DNA from 3 places in the Kluyvera sp. 1366 genome. Region 2 is predicted to be linked to each of the others. Evidence: riboswitches for the same ligand, from Rfam matches in the RefSeq annotation. Region 2 holds a riboswitch; each other region holds the start of a gene.

Region 1 (5,357 bases), on a different contig from region 2:
TAAATCCATCATCAGCCCTGATGATACGGACGTGACAGACGATGCACCGCTTCAACAAACGCACCAGCATGCTCAGGCGGCACATCAGGATGGATGCCGTGGCCCAGGTTAAACACGTGACCTTCGCCAGTGCCAAAACCTTCGAGAATCCCGGCGACTTCCTGCTCAATGCGCGCAGGCGGTGCATACAGCATGGAAGGATCCATGTTGCCCTGCAGCGCCACTTTATCACCCACACGACGACGCGCATCGGCGATATCGGTGGTCCAGTCGAGTCCCAGCGCATCGCAGCCGGTCGCCGCTATCGCTTCCAGCCATTGGCCGCCACCTTTAGTGAACAGCGTAATAGGAACGCGGCGACCTTCATTCTCATGCAGCACGCTATCGACGATTTTATGCATGTAATAGAGCGAGAATTCGCGATAGTCGCGTCCGGTCAGCACGCCGCCCCATGTGTCGAACACCATGACCGACTGCGCGCCAGCTTTGATCTGCGCATTGAGATAAAGAATCACGCTATCTGCCAGCTTATCCAGCAGCTTGTGCAGGGTTTGCGGCTCGGCGTACATCATCTTTTTAATTTTGGTGAACGCTTTGCTGCTGCCGCCTTCAACCATGTAGGTTGCCAGCGTCCATGGGCTGCCGGAGAAACCGATCAGCGGCACTTCGCCTTTCAGGTTGTGACGAATGGTACGCACCGCGTTCATCACATAACCGAGCTCTTGCTCTGGATCCGGCACTGGCAGATTGTCGACATCCGCACGGCAGGTGATCGGATTGGAGAAACGCGGGCCTTCGCCGGTCTCAAAGTAGAGCCCAAGTCCCATCGCATCCGGAATGGTGAGGATATCGCTGAAGAGAATTGCCGCATCCAGCGCATAGCGACGCAGCGGTTGCAGCGTGACTTCACACGCCAGCTCAGCATTCTTACACAGCGACATAAAATCACCGGCTTCAGCGCGCGTGGCTTTGTACTCCGGCAAATAACGCCCGGCTTGTCGCATCATCCATACCGGTGTGACATCTACCGGCTGACGTAACAGGGCGCGCAGATAACGATCGTTCTTCAGTTCACTCATAATGGGCTCTCTCATGCTAAGGCCAGCAGTGTAGCATTTTCACGCCGCGCTGGCGCGGCACAGGGCAACGGTATCTTCAATCAGGCGACGCGCCACCGTGCCGGGCGGCGGCAACAGCGGCAGATCGTCGTAGCGATACCAGCCGGCATCCAGCAGCTCTTTGCCGTCGTGTTGCAGATCGCCGCCGTCATATTCCGCCATATACGCCATCATCAGAGAGTGCGGGAACGGCCACGGCTGCGAGGTAACGTAACGCACGTTTTTCACCCGCACGTTGCTCTCCTCCATCACTTCCCGCGCCACCGCTTGTTCTAAGGTTTCGCCCACTTCGACAAAGCCCGCCAGCACGGTGTAGATATTGTTACGATGACGCGCATGATTGGCGAGCAGGATCTCATCGCCACGGCGGATAGCCACGATGATGCACGGCGCAATTTGCGGGTAATAACGCTCGCGGCAGTGATTGCACAAGCAGGCAAATTCGCGTTTGCTGATGTGCATCTCATGGCCGCAATAGCCGCACCAGCGATGCGAGCGGTAAAACTCCGCCAGCTGCACGCCACGTCCGGCGATTTGGAACAGGCCGACATCCTCATCAATCAGTTGGCGCACGGAGCCCATGCTGTCCGGACGCGATTCACGTACCAGCCAGACATTCTCGCCCTGCCACTCGCCGATCAAAATCGCGTTGCTGCCGCTGAGGCCAAAATCGCTGGCTAAGCCATGCGGCAATTCGCCCTGCGGCAACCAAAGTTTTTGCTCATGGCTGACAACCCACCATCCAGCGTCTAAGCTTGAGATCTCACGTTGCATCTTAATCGTTGTCCTTAGCGTCAAATCGCACGCTGAAATCCTAATATTAAGTGTGTAATAAACAACTATAACCTACCTGGAGCCCCATATGCTTAACCAGTTAGATAACCTGACAGAGCGTGTAGGCGGCGGAAATGAATTGGTTGATTCATGGCTGCGCGCCCGTCGACAGCTGCTCGTCACTTACTACGAGCTTATTGGCATGAAGCCACAAAAAGATGCGTTATCCACGCTGGATGAACAGGCGCTGGACGCATTTTGTCACAACCTGGTGGATTACCTTTCCACCGGCCATTTCAGCGTGTATGAACACATCATTAGTGAGATGCAGGGTGATAGCCCCTTATTCGTCGCTGCGCAGATTTATCCGGCACTGGAGGCGAATACCGATCGCATCATGCAGCTCTACGATAGCCATCTGCAGCAAGCGATTAACGATGATAATTGCGTGGATTTTCAAACCGCGCTCTCCGAAGTCGGCGAGGTGCTGGAATCGCGCTTCACGCTGGAAGATAAGCTGGTGCAACTCGCCTGGGACAACCAGCTGGCGCTTCCGCCGGTTGCCAACGACAGCGCCATTGCCCGCCCGGCTTAGAACCCCGAAGATGTAAAAAACTTGTTATTCAAGAAAAGCCCTCTTATGCTAAATGGGCTTTTTTATTGTCTTCTTTAACGACAATCAAAAGGCAAATTTTGCGGTTTAAGCGTAGCGTGCGCAGCCAGTTTGCACTCGGACAGCGCGCAGGGACCGGAGCGTACACGTAGTACGTGACGGTCACGAGCACTGCCCAGGTGCAAAATGGCAAGCAAAGTAGCTTAAACCACAAAACACCAACTTGTCGGAGTGCCCTCTAGGGCTGAGACCGTTAATTCGGGATCCGCGGAACCTGATCAGGTTAGTACCTGCGAAGGGAACAAGAGTAGACATTATCAGCACGGTGCATGCTGGCGCCCGGCACCGTACCTGTTACTCCTTCCGAACTCTGGACAAGCAACTTCCAACCGTTACCGGAAACTTGCTATGTCTGCTAAAACTTCTCGTCGTGAACAACGCGCTCAGGCGCAAGAATTTATCGATTCCCTGCAGGGAACCGCTTTCCCCAACTCCAAACGTATCTGGATCACCGGCAGCCGCGCGGATATTCGCGTGCCGATGCGTGAGATACAGCTCAGTCCAACGCACATAGGCGGCAGCAAAGAGAATCCGCACTATGAGCCAAATGAAGCGGTGCCGGTTTACGACACCGCCGGGGCTTATGGCGATCCTCAAGCCACCATTAATGTGCATCAGGGACTCGACAGGCTGCGTGCCAATTGGATCGAAGAACGTGACGACAGCGAAACCATCCACCAGCTGAGTTCCCGTTACACGCAGCAGCGTCTGGCGGATGAAGGCCTGGACCATCTGCGTTTTGAGCAGCTGCCGCAACCGCGCCGTGCCAAAGCGGGTCGCCGGGTTACCCAGCTGCACTATGCGCGTCAGGGCATCATCACGCCGGAGATGGAGTTTATCGCGCTGCGTGAAAACATGGGCCGCGAGCGTATTCGCGGTGAAGTGCTGTTACAGCAGCATCCGGGTCACAGCTTTGGTGCCAATCTGCCAGAAAATATCACCGCGGAATTTGTCCGTCAGGAAGTCGCCAGCGGCCGCGCCATCATCCCTTCGAACATCAACCATCCCGAATCCGAACCGATGATTATCGGCCGCAACTTCCTGGTGAAAGTGAATGCCAACATTGGCAACTCTGCGGTGAGCTCATCTATTGAAGAGGAAGTGGAGAAGCTGGTGTGGTCAACGCGCTGGGGCGCAGACACTGTGATGGATCTCTCAACCGGCCGCTATATCCATGAAACGCGTGAGTGGATTTTGCGCAATAGTCCGGTGCCGATTGGTACGGTGCCGATTTATCAGGCGCTGGAGAAAGTGAACGGCATTGCAGAAGATCTCAACTGGGAGATTTTCCGCGACACGCTGCTGGAGCAGGCGGAACAAGGCGTTGACTACTTCACTATTCACGCTGGCGTGCTGCTGCGCTATGTGCCGATGACGGCCAAACGCCTGACCGGCATTGTGTCGCGCGGTGGCTCGATTATGGCGAAATGGTGCCTGTCGCATCACACCGAAAATTTCCTCTATCTGCACTTCCGCGAGATTTGTGAAATTTGTGCCGCCTACGATGTGGCGCTGTCACTGGGCGACGGCCTGCGTCCCGGCTCGATTCAGGATGCCAACGATGAGGCGCAATTTGCCGAACTGCATACGCTGGGCGAACTGACCAAAATCGCCTGGGAATACGATGTGCAGGTGATGATTGAAGGTCCGGGCCATGTGCCCATGCAGATGATTCGACGCAATATGACCGAACAGCTTGAGCATTGTCACGAAGCCCCGTTTTACACGCTTGGCCCGCTCACCACCGATATCGCGCCCGGCTATGACCATTTCACTTCCGGCATCGGCGCGGCCATGATTGGCTGGTTCGGCTGCGCCATGCTGTGTTACGTGACGCCGAAAGAGCACCTCGGTTTGCCGAACAAAGAGGATGTGAAGCAAGGGCTGATCACCTACAAGATCGCTGCGCACGCGGCGGATCTGGCAAAAGGTCATCCCGGTGCGCAGATCCGTGACAATGCGATGTCGAAAGCGCGTTTTGAATTCCGCTGGGAAGATCAGTTCAATCTGGCGCTCGATCCGCACACCGCACGCGCCTATCACGATGAAACCCTGCCGCAGGAATCAGGAAAATTAGCGCACTTCTGCTCGATGTGCGGCCCGAAATTCTGCTCGATGAAAATTACCCAGGAAGTGCGTGAGTTTGCCGCCCGCCAACAGGCTGAAGCCCAGCCGATTGAGATGGGTATGGCGCAAATGTCGAACGCCTTCCGCAATCGTGGCGGCGAGATCTATCACGCTGCCGATACCCTTAAAGAGGAAAATGTATGACCGACGCCTTTCCTGCCACAGCCTCAAAGCTGGGGCTGTATCCGGTTGTTGATAGCGTGGAATGGATCGCGCGCTTGCTGGAAGCCGGTGTGCGCACCATACAGCTGCGCATCAAAGATTGTGAAGATTACGAGGTGGAAGATGCGGTGCGCGAGGCGATTGCACTCGGCAAACAGTATCGCGCTCGCCTGTTTATCAATGATTACTGGCGCTTAGCCATTAAATATCACGCTTATGGCGTGCACCTCGGCCAGGAAGATCTCGATGTAGCCGATCTGGCGGCCATTCGCGAGGCGGGATTGCGCCTGGGTTTATCGACGCATGACGATGCCGAGTTAGATCGGGCTCTGGCGCTGCGCCCTTCTTACATTGCGCTTGGCCACATCTATCCTACGCAAACCAAAGACATGCCTTCTGCGCCGCAAGGCGTGGTGGAATTGAAACGCCACCTGGCGCGTTTGCACAATGTGCCAACCGTGGCGATTGGCGGTATTTCACTGGCGCGCGTGCCGGAAGTGCTG
Region 2 (5,357 bases):
TAACCGCAGGCGATAAGACTTATAGCTTCGAAATCGACAGCTTCCGCCGTCACTGCATGATCAACGGCCTCGACAGCATTGGCCTGACGCTGCAACACGAAGCGTCTATCTCCAGCTACGAGACCAATCAGCCCGCGTTCTTACGCTGAGGCAACAAGGGCGACATCCTGTCGCCCTTCTCTTTGCTAGCTATCAACCACATCCCGCACGCGCGACGCCAATCCCAACGCCAGCACCGCCAGCCCCAACGCCAGCCAGTAAACCGACTCATGACCAAAGCGTTCACTCATAGTGCCCTGAATGATGCCGGCGATAATCATGCCGGTGGAAATTGAGGTGGTGAACAGCGTCGTCGCCGCACCTGCGCGGCCCGGCATTAAATCCTGGAACCACAACATGCCAATCCCGGCGATGATGCCAACAAACGCGGCATTAAACAGTTGTAGTACCATCAACGCTGTCCGCGACTGGAACATCACCAATCCGAGATAAAACACCATTGCCGCCACCAGCGCCAGCAGCATCAGGTTGCGTTTGCCGGTGCGCCGCGCGTAATGGCCAGCCAGCAGCATGATCGGAATCTCCAGCCCGGCGGCGGTGCCCATCAGCAATCCCGCCAGCTTCTCCGGCAGGCCAAGCGTGGTACTGATATACAGCGGCATATCAATGATATACATGGTGTTGCACGCCCACATGGTGACGGAGGCGATAAACAGCAACCGCACCTGACTGTCTTTCCACGGGCTCAGCTGCGTCAGCACCTCTTCAGGCGAGACCACCACGCGCGGTACCGAGGGCAAGGTGCGCCAGATCAGCAGCATGCTTAGCAGGAAAATCCCCGCCGCCACGCAAAACAGCGTCACAAAACCGTAATTAAGCGCCAGCGCAAACGACAGCGGTGGCCCGATCACCCATGCCAACGACAGCTGCGCACGCATCACCGAGCTGAACATCACCACTTCACGCGCCGACTGATCGGCATATTCCCGCGCGAGGGCGAACACCTGCGGAATCGACACGCTGGCCAGCGCCGACAAAAACACGCCCAGCGTCACCAGCGTTAAATAGTGGCGATTGAAGGCAAACAGCAGCGCATTCAGCGTGGCCATCAGGCAGCAAAACAGAATCAGGTTGCGGCGATCGCCCTGATTATCGGAGCGTTTCGCCATCAGTAGGCTGACCACAATCCCCGCGATCGCATTGATGGTAAAGAACAAGCCGACCCAGAACGGACTTACCTGCACTTCGCGCGTCAGAAACAGGCTCAGCGTCGGCGCCTGCAGCGCACCGGCCACGCCGGTCATAAACGACACCGCCATAAACGAGAGGTAGACCGGATTGATGCGACGTTGACGCGTTAACAGCGATTTCATGCAGAAATCCCTTTGCGAATAAAAAAGGTAGAGAAATGAGGGTAGAAGATTCTACAGCAAAACGAAAAAAGCCAGCAGATAAAGCGCTGCTGGCGGTGAAAATGCACCCTACTCAGAAAGGGGTTCCACGTCGGCGGAACCGCTGGCAGAGCGCCATTCATTACTGAATGCCTCCCGCTCTTCCATTGCCGGGCAGTATGCCTCTAATATGAGGCAGGAAAAACTGAGCGATTCTGACAAGGAGTTCCCCTTTTATGTCCTCTTCACGTCTGCAGCAGCAATTTATCCGCCTATGGCAAAGCTGTCAGGGGCAGGATCAGGAAACCACGCTCAGCGAGCTGGCCGATCTGCTGCACTGCTCGCGTCGCCATATGCGTAACCTGCTCAACGCCATGCAAAGCGAAGGCTGGCTGATTTGGCAGGCAGAAGCGGGACGCGGCAAGCGCTCAATGCTGAGTTTTTGCTACACCGGCCTGGCGCTCCAGCAGCAGCGCGCCGAGGATCTGCTGGAACAAGATCGCATCGAACAGTTAGTGCAGCTGGTGGGCGATAAAAACCAGGTGCGCCAGATGATTGCGGCGCATTTAGGCCGCAGCTTCCGCCAGGGCAAACATATCCTGCGCGTGCTCTATTATCGCCCGCTGCCCAATTTGCTGCCCGGTTCGCCGCTGCGCCGCTCGGAAACCCATCTGGCACGACAAATTTTCAACGGCCTGATGCGCATAAATGAGGAAAAGGGGGAAATCGAACCCGATATCGCCCATCACTGGCAGCAAACCTCGCCGCTGCAGTGGCGTTTCTTCCTGCGCCCGGCGATTCGTTTTCATCATGGCCGTGAACTGGAAATGGCGGATGTGATTGCTTCGCTGGAGCGCGTGCGCAGCCAGCCGCTGTTTTCTCACATCAGTAAACTGGATTCGCCCGCGCCCTGGACGCTGGATATCCATCTGAGCCAGCCGGACGATTGGTTGCCGTGGCTGCTGGCCAGCGTCAGCGCGATGATCCTGCCGCGCGAATGGCCCACGTTACGCCAGTTTGCCCGCCAGCCGCTTGGCACCGGTCCGTACAGCGTGGTGCGCAATCAGCAAACGCAGCTGAAGATCGCCGCCTTTGATGATTACTTTGGCTATCGCGCGCTGATTGACGATGTGTCGATTTGGGTGCTGCCGGAGATCAGCGACGAGCTGGTGTATGCCGGAGTCAAGTTGCAGGGCGAAACCGCCGATGAAAAATCGGAAGAGAGTCGTCTGGAAGAAGGCTGCTACTTCCTGCTGTACGATCAGCGCTCCGAGTTGGGTCGCGATGCGCATTTCCGCCGCTGGGTAAGCTATCTGTTTAATCCCATCGCCTTACTGAATCATGCTGGCGTCGGCTATCAGCGTTACTGGTTCCCGGCTTATGGCTTGCTGCCGCGCTGGCACCATCGCCGCGATCTCACCTCCGCCGATAAACCGGCAGGCTTAACTCAGCTGACGCTGAGCTGGTACAGCCATCACGTTGAGCATGAAGGTATTGCTAACGCGCTGCGACCGCTGCTGGCGCAGCAAGGTGTTGAGCTAATTACTCGTGTCGTGAGCTACGAAGCGTGGTTCGAGGGCGAAGGTGAAAGTGATATCTGGCTTGGCAGCGTCAACTTTACCCTGCCGCTGGAGTACGCGCTGTTCGCGCAACTATTCGAGTTGCCGTTGATGCATCACTGCATCCCGATTGACTGGCAAGCCGATGCCGCGCGCTGGCGGCAGAAAGCGTTACCGCTGGCGGAATGGAGCAAACAGCTGATCGACCGCGACTATCTGCATCCGCTGTTCCATCACTGGCTGCTACTGGAAGGGCAACGCAGTATGCGCGGCGTGCGGCTGAATACGCTCGGCTGGTTTGACTTCAAATCAGCCTGGTTTGCACCACCGGAGCTGTGATCCTTTCGCGCTGTCATATAAATGTCTAGAATGAGCCGTTCTCAACGGGGTGCCTTGATATCAGGGCTGAGAGAAACCCGTCGAACCTGATCCGGCTAATACCGGCGTAGGGATTTGAGATGCCTCACGCCTCAGATCCTTTGCGACTCAACATCTCTTCTCCTCAAGGAGCGCAAAGTGTTAAACAAAGTTCTGCCTATGTTGCTGCTGGTTACGGCTCCGGCTTTCGCTGCTAAACCGGTTCTGACCGTCTACACCTACGATTCGTTCTCTGCCGATTGGGGCCCCGGTCCGGCGGTAAAAAAAGCCTTTGAAGCGCAGTGCGACTGCGAATTGAAGTATGTGGCGCTGGAAGATGGTGTATCGCTGCTCAATCGCGTGCGCATGGAAGGCAAAAACAGCAAAGCCGATGTAGTGCTGGGGCTGGATAACAATCTGGTGCAGGCAGCGGAGAAAACCGGCTTGTTTGCCAACAGCAGCGTCGATACCCGCAGCCTAAAACTGCCGGATGGCTGGAACAATCAAACCTTTATCCCGTTCGATTATGGCTACTTCGCTTTCGTCTACGATAAAAACAAACTGAAGAACCCGCCGAAAAGCCTGAAAGAGCTGGTCGAAAGCCCGGAAAAATGGCGCGTGATTTATGAAGATCCGCGTACCAGCACGCCGGGTCTTGGCCTGCTGCTGTGGATGCAAAAAGTGTATGGCGATAACGCAGCTGATGCGTGGCAGAAGCTGGCGCAAAAAACCGTTACCGTCACTAAAGGCTGGAGCGAAGCTTACGGCCTGTTCCTGAAAGGCGAAGGCGATCTGGTGTTGAGCTACACCACGTCTCCGGCTTATCACATTATCGAAGAGAAGAAAGAGAACTACGCCGCAGCCGAATTCAGTGAAGGCCACTATTTACAGGTGGAAGTCGCCGCGCAGCTCGCCAGCAGTAAACAGCCCAAGCTGGCGCAGCAGTTCATGCAGTTTATGGTTTCTCCGGCCTTCCAGCAGACCATTCCCACCGGCAACTGGATGTATCCGGTGATCAAAAGCGATCTGCCAGCCGGTTATCAAGCGCTGCAGGTGCCCGCGAAGGCGTTGCAATTCACGTCAGCCGAAGTCGCCGACCATCGCGCCGCGTGGATCAGCGCATGGCAACGCGCCGTTAGCCGTTAATGCCCGGCTGGTTGATTCCCGGTAGCGCCATCGCGCTGTTGCTGTGCGCGGTGGCGCTGCTGGCGTTTGGTGCATTGGTGGTGGTCGCTCCGGCCACCGACTGGCGCGCGCTACTCGACGACAGCTATTTGCATCATGTGCTGCTGTTCTCGTTTGAGCAGGCGCTGCTGTCGGCGCTGCTGTCGGTGTTGCCCGCGATCCTGCTGGCGCGCGCGCTCTACCGCCGCCGTTTTCCGGGACGCAATCTGTTGCTACGTCTGTGCGCCATGACGCTGGTGCTGCCGGTGCTGGTGGCGGTGTTTGGCTTGCTCAGCGTGTACGGTCGCAGCGGCTGGCTGGCACAACTGTGCGCGACCATCGGCTTTGACTACCACTTTTCGCCGTATGGCCTGCAGGGCATTCTGCTGGCGCACGTCTTCTTTAACCTGCCGCTGGCGACGCGCCTGCTGTTACAGGCATTGGAGAGCATTCCCGGCGAGCAGCGGCAAGTCGCCGCCCAGCTTGGCCTGCGCGGCTGGAATCTGTTTCGCCTGCTGGAGTGGCCGTGGCTGCGCCGTCAGATTCTGCCGACGGCGGCGCTGATCTTTATGCTCTGTTTCGCCAGCTTCGCCACGGTGCTGGCGCTGGGCGGCGGACCACAAGCGACCACGCTGGAACTGGCGATCTATCAGGCGCTAAATTTCGATTACGATCCGGGCCGCGCGGCGCTGCTGGCGCTGTTACAGCTCGCTTGCTGTTTGCTGCTGGTAATGCTGAGCCAGCGCTTTAGCAAAGCCATTCCCACCGGCAGCCAGAGCATTCGCGGCTGGCGCGATCCGCAGGATTCATGGCAGGCGCGCATCAGCGATACGTTGCTGATTGGCCTGGCGCTGCTGCTGCTGTTACCGCCGCTGGCGGCAGTAAT
Region 3 (5,357 bases), on a different contig from region 2:
ACATCAAAGCTACCATGGACCGCGTGCGCTTTCTGACCCTGAGCGAAGTGTCACCGCCGGAGCGTTTGATTCAGCAGCATGAAGATATCTATAACGCGTTGAAAGCGCATGATGTTGACGCAGCTGAAAGCGCAATGCGGCGTCATCTGCAGGAGATGATTTTGACTATTACGCCGATTGCCGAGCGTAATAGTGAGTGGTTTGAGGCGCCTTGATTTAGTGCTCGCTGTCCCCCTCCTCGGTCCTCCCCCATTAATGGGGGAGGAAGATGCTGCAAAATGTAAGTGTTGAAGCCGCATATGGCAGCATCTCCTTCCCCCGCTCGCGGGGGAAGGCCGGGATGGGGGACAGCGAGCACAGCCCCCACTCAATCAAGCAATCGTCACATCCTTCGACAAATACACATCCTGCACCGCATTAATCAACTGCACGCCCTCTTTCAACGTCTTCTTAAACGCCTTGCGCCCCAGAATCAGCCCCATGCCGCCGGCACGCTTATTGATCACCGCCGTACGCACTGACTCCGCGATATCCGTTTCGCCCGCAGAAGCGCCGCCGGAGTTGATCAAACCTGCGCGTCCCATATAGCAGTTCGCCAGCTGGTAACGCACCAAATCTATCGGGTTTTCCGAAGTCAACTTGCTATAGACGCGCTCATCGGTGTGACCAAACTTCACCGCGTTATAGCCGCCGTTATTCTCCGCCATCTTCTGCTTGACGATATCCGCACCGATGGTCGCCGCCAGATGGTTGGCCTGGCCAGTTAAATCGGCGCTGGCGTGATAATCGACGCCCTCTTTCTTGAACGCATCATTACGCAGATAGGCCCACAGCACCGTCACCATGCCCAGCTCGTGCGCACGTTCAAAGGCCGCCGAGATCTCTTCAATCTGGCGACGTGATTGTTCAGAACCAAAGTAGATGGTGGCGCCAACCGCCACCGCGCCCAGATTGAAGGCCTGTTCCACGCTGGCGTACAACGTCTGATCGTATTGCGTCGGATAGCTCAGCGTTTCGTTGTGGTTCAGCTTCACCATAAACGGAATGCGGTGCGCGTAGCGGCGAGAAACCGAAGCCAGCACGCCGTAGGTAGAGGCGACGCAGTTACAGCCGGCTTCAATCGCCAGCTCAACAATGTTTTTTGGATCAAAATAAGCTGGATTGGCCGCAAAGGATGCGCCCGCCGAGTGCTCAACGCCCTGATCGACCGGCAGAATCGACAAATAGCCGGTGCCGGCTAAACGTCCGGTGTTGTACAGCGTTTGCATGTTGCGCAGTACGGCAGGAGAACGATTGTTGTCGATCATCACGCGATCAACGTAATCCGCGCCGGGTAAATAGAGGCTATCCGCTGGAATGGTCATGCAGCGATGTTGAAGAAGGCTATCCGCCTCTTTGCCCAATAACTGTACGATGTCCGTCATGTTCGCTCCTGATAAATGGCTGGATTGGAACCGGCCGTTGCCGATTCGCCCCCAACAGCCTGGACCGGAAAGCGCCAGGCTGGCAAATTGCTGACTCCATTTTTCAGACGGATGCGCAGTGAAAAAGCGGCAATCTGGCGTTACGCCCTACCACCATTGATGGAAATGGTGCACCGGCCCAATGCCTTTGCCGACCTCCAGCGAATCGGCATGCAGCAGCGCCTGTTGCAGCCACGCCTTGGCTTCAGCGACCGTTACCGCCCAGCTATCATGGCGCGGACGCAACGCCGCCAGCGCGGCTGAAAGCGAGCATCCGGTGCCGTGCGTGTGGCGCGTATTGACGCGCGGCGCGGTAAAGCGCTGACGTCCGTCGCGGGTAATCAGCCAGTCCGGGCTTTCGGCATCGCTAAGGTGTCCGCCCTTCATCAGCACCGCTTCGCAGCCAAGATCGAGCAGCGCATCGCCCTGCTGCAACATGGTTTTCTCATCCTGCGCCATCGCGCGTCCCAGCAGCGCGGCGGCTTCCGGCAGGTTTGGTGTGATCAGCGATACCTGCGGCAGCAGCAATTCGCGCACGCTCGCCACCGCATCCGGCGACAGCAGCGCATCGCCACTTTTGGCAATCATCACCGTATCCAGCACCACAAACGGCAGGCTGGCCCGTTTCAGCCGCTCGGCGACCACCTCGACAATAGCGGTTTCGGACAGCATGCCTATCTTCGCAGCATCAATGCGCACATCATTCAGCACCGAATCGAGCTGTGCGCCAACAAAATCAGGTTCGATGCGATACACCGACTGCACGCCGCAGGTGTTCTGCGCCACCAGCGCGGTGATGACGCTGGTGCCATACGCGCCCAGCGCGGAGAAAGCTTTGAGGTCGGCCTGAATACCTGCGCCGCCGCTCGGATCGGTGCCAGCAATGGTCAATGCATTGATGCGTTTCATGCCTCGACCTCCAGCGTCCACAGCGTATCGAGGAAAGCAGCGGCAAAGCCGCCTGGCCCGGCGACCTGGCGCGCTGTCTGCTCACCCGCCAGCGACATCACGCGGCAGGCCGCAGCGACATGCTGCAGGCGATCGCCCGGCAAGCTGGTGCAGGCGGCAACCACCGCCGTCAACGCGCAGCCGGTGCCAACCACGCGCGTCATCAGCGGGCTGCCGCCGGGGATGGCGAATGTCTGCACGCCGTCAGTGACATAATCCACTTCACCGGTCACCGCCACAACGGTGTGGTAATCGCGCGCCAGCTGCTGGGCAGCGCTTAACGCGACATCGGCCTGATGCAGACTGTCGACACCGCGTCCGCCGCTAGCCTGTTGCGCCAAGGCGAGAATTTCTGAAGCGTTACCGCGAATCGCCGCCGGTTGCAGGCTCAGTAACTGTTGACAGAATGCGGTGCGCAGCGTTAGTGCGCCGACCGCCACCGGATCCAGCGTCCACGGCGTGCCTGCGGTTTGCGCCGCTTGCACCGCCGCCCACATCGCATCACGACGGTCGCGCGTCAGCGTACCTACGTTTATCAACAACGCATCGGCAAAACCGGCAAACTGCGCCGCTTCTTCAGGATCGATCACCATCGCGGGCGAAGCTTGCAGTGCCAGCAGCACGTTGGCAGTAAAGGTTTGCACCACGTCATTGGTCATGCAGTGCACCAGCGGCGCTTGCTGACGCAGCAATTGCAGAGAGTGCGCGAGTTGCGCGGGGGAAAGAAGGTCAGGCTGTTTCATAAGGCTCCCAACCGGCGATCAAGAAGGCGAATGCGGTCAGGCATCTGACTTCCCTACGCTGGCATTATCCAGATCAGGTCGGCGGGTGTATCTCAGCCCTGTATTAAAGGGGCACCCCGAGTCAAAACTACGTTGGCGAGCATAGGGAACAAGTTGGGGTAAAGCAAGTAAACGCCGCTTTCCTGGAATCTGGCTCACAAAGCAACAAATTACACATTCATGTAACTTATTGATAAAACGCCTTAAAACGACGCTTTTTTGCGTGCTGCGTCATACTTTGTAATAAATTCCATTGATAATTCGCGTCGCGAAAAATAGCATCGCCGGCAACTTGTTTCATGACGAAACAATACGGATTTGTTAATTATTCATGGAAGCATCACGGAGGATTTGCTATGCGTCGGATTCCACGCGCGCCGCTCTCTGCGGCCATTGTCTCTGCCCTGTTTGCCGGCACTTTTGTGCCGGTTCCCTCCGCCCACGCCGTGGGTTTTGTCGAAGACGCCACTCTCTCTGGCAATCTGTTTTACTGGCAACGCCAGCGCGATCGCAAAGAGATGGATCCGCAAAAAGGCTCGTACGGTCAGTATGATGCCAATCTGCATCACGCCTCTGCGAATGCCAATCTCGACTTCTCATCCGGTTACGCCGGTGAGGTGATCGGCCTCGATCTGGCAGCGTTTGGCGCGCTGGAGTTAAGCAACGGCGGCCCGGCGGCACCGAATGAAATTGGTTTCAGCAATGCCCGTACGCGCTGGGATGAGGACTGGAGCGGAGATAAGAGCGGCTTAAGTCTCTATAAAGCCGCCATCAAGGCAAAATGGCAGGATAACTGGCTGCGCGCAGGCTATCTGCAGCCCACCGGGCAGACGCTGCTGGCACCGCACTGGAGCTTCCTGCCCGGCACCTATCGCGGCGTTGAGGCCGGCACCACCTTTGATTTTAGCGACGCCGGCGCCCTTTCCGTCTCCTGGATGTGGACTGACGAATACAAAGCGCCGTGGTATCGCGACATGTACAACTTCCGTAAAGCCGATGGCGTGACGGAGATTCCGTGGCTGCAATCCTTTGGTGCCAAATACGATTTTAAAAACGCGCTGGTGCTGGAAGGCGCCTACGGCCAGGCGGCAAATTACATGGATCAGTATTTTGCCAAAGCCTCTTATCAGCTGCCGCTGGCCGATGCACCGCTGCGCACCAGTTATCAATTTTATGGCGCGAAGGATCGTGACAACAGCGGCGTTGGCCAGGTGAACGATGTTTACGATGGCCTCGCGTGGCTGCAGGCGCTGACGTTCGGCTACACGCTCGGCGCGTTCGATTTCCGCCTCGAAGGCACATGGGTAAAAGCCGAGGGTAATCAGGGCTTCTTCCTGCAACGTATGACGCCGTCTTACGCCAGCTCGAATGGCCGCATGGACGTGTGGTGGGATTCTCGCTCAGACTGGAACGCCAACGGTGAGAAAGCGCTCTTCGCCGGTGTGATGGTGGATCTGGGACACTGGCAATTACCTGGCTGGCAAGTCGGTACATCGTACGCCTACGGTTGGGACGCGAAGCCTTCCACCAATCCCCTCTACGACCAAAATCAGCGCCTGAAAGAATCAGCGTGGAGCCTCGACCTGGTTTACACCATCCAGCAAGGCCGCGCCAAAGACACCCAATTCAAACTGCACTACACCCGCTACGACAATCACAGCGATCTTCCCAGCTATAGCGGCGGCTACGGCAACATCTTCCAGGACGAGAAAGACATCAAATTTATGGTCGTCGCGCCATTCACCCTGTTTTGACCCCGATCTGGCAGGAGCCAGAGACTTACCTCCGTGGAGAAGGATAACAACATGAAAAAGTTAAAAATCAGTTTACTGGCGCTGAGCGTGATGAGCCTTGCCGCCTGCAGTTCATCCCCGCGCAGTAATCAGCAGGTCGTCGATCAAATCAGTCATTTCGGCGTGCAGTATCAGGTCACTGACAACCAGGCGGCCGATCACGGCGTGAACTGCGCGAAACTCGGTGCCGATTGGGCATCCTGCAACACCGCTACCATCACGCTGACCAACAACGGTCCGGCGCTCACCAGTAAAAACTGGGCAATCTACATGAGCAACGTGCACGAAACGCTGCGGGTGGATAACGATCAGTTCAAAATGACCCATATCGTCGGCGATTTAACCCGTCTGGAACCGACGGAGAAATTCAA

What was found. A riboswitch is a leader RNA that binds a small molecule or an ion and turns the genes downstream of it on or off. The one in region 2 is predicted to bind thiamine pyrophosphate.
Region 1: linked by a shared signal. The riboswitch ahead of thiC (phosphomethylpyrimidine synthase ThiC) and the one ahead of thiB (thiamine ABC transporter substrate binding subunit) in region 2 are both predicted to bind thiamine pyrophosphate.
Region 3: linked by a shared signal. The riboswitch ahead of thiM (hydroxyethylthiazole kinase) and the one ahead of thiB (thiamine ABC transporter substrate binding subunit) in region 2 are both predicted to bind thiamine pyrophosphate.

What each region holds. Positions count from the first base shown of each region.
Region 1 covers NZ_JBTRDW010000017.1:20,640-25,996, reverse strand. The annotation lists gene nfi (deoxyribonuclease V) at 1-9, opposite strand, end outside; gene hemE (uroporphyrinogen decarboxylase) at 12-1,079, opposite strand; gene nudC (NAD(+) diphosphatase) at 1,119-1,892, opposite strand; gene rsd (sigma D regulator) at 1,981-2,487, shown strand; TPP riboswitch at 2,723-2,823, shown strand; gene thiC (phosphomethylpyrimidine synthase ThiC) at 2,914-4,836, shown strand; gene thiE (thiamine phosphate synthase) at 4,833-5,357, shown strand, end outside.
Region 2 covers NZ_JBTRDW010000005.1:137,817-143,173, forward strand. The annotation lists gene leuD (3-isopropylmalate dehydratase small subunit) at 1-149, shown strand, start outside; gene ACVLVH_RS12490 (MFS transporter) at 186-1,373, opposite strand; gene sgrR (HTH-type transcriptional regulator SgrR) at 1,628-3,289, shown strand; TPP riboswitch at 3,325-3,420, shown strand; gene thiB (thiamine ABC transporter substrate binding subunit) at 3,467-4,453, shown strand; gene thiP (thiamine/thiamine pyrophosphate ABC transporter permease ThiP) at 4,453-5,357, shown strand, end outside.
Region 3 covers NZ_JBTRDW010000003.1:91,462-96,818, forward strand. The annotation lists gene ACVLVH_RS07240 (GntR family transcriptional regulator) at 1-215, shown strand, start outside; gene fbaB (class I fructose-bisphosphate aldolase) at 372-1,424, opposite strand; gene thiD (bifunctional hydroxymethylpyrimidine kinase/phosphomethylpyrimidine kinase) at 1,572-2,372, opposite strand; gene thiM (hydroxyethylthiazole kinase) at 2,369-3,154, opposite strand; TPP riboswitch at 3,188-3,283, opposite strand; gene chiP (chitoporin ChiP) at 3,550-4,947, shown strand; gene ACVLVH_RS07265 (beta-N-acetylhexosaminidase) at 4,999-5,357, shown strand, end outside.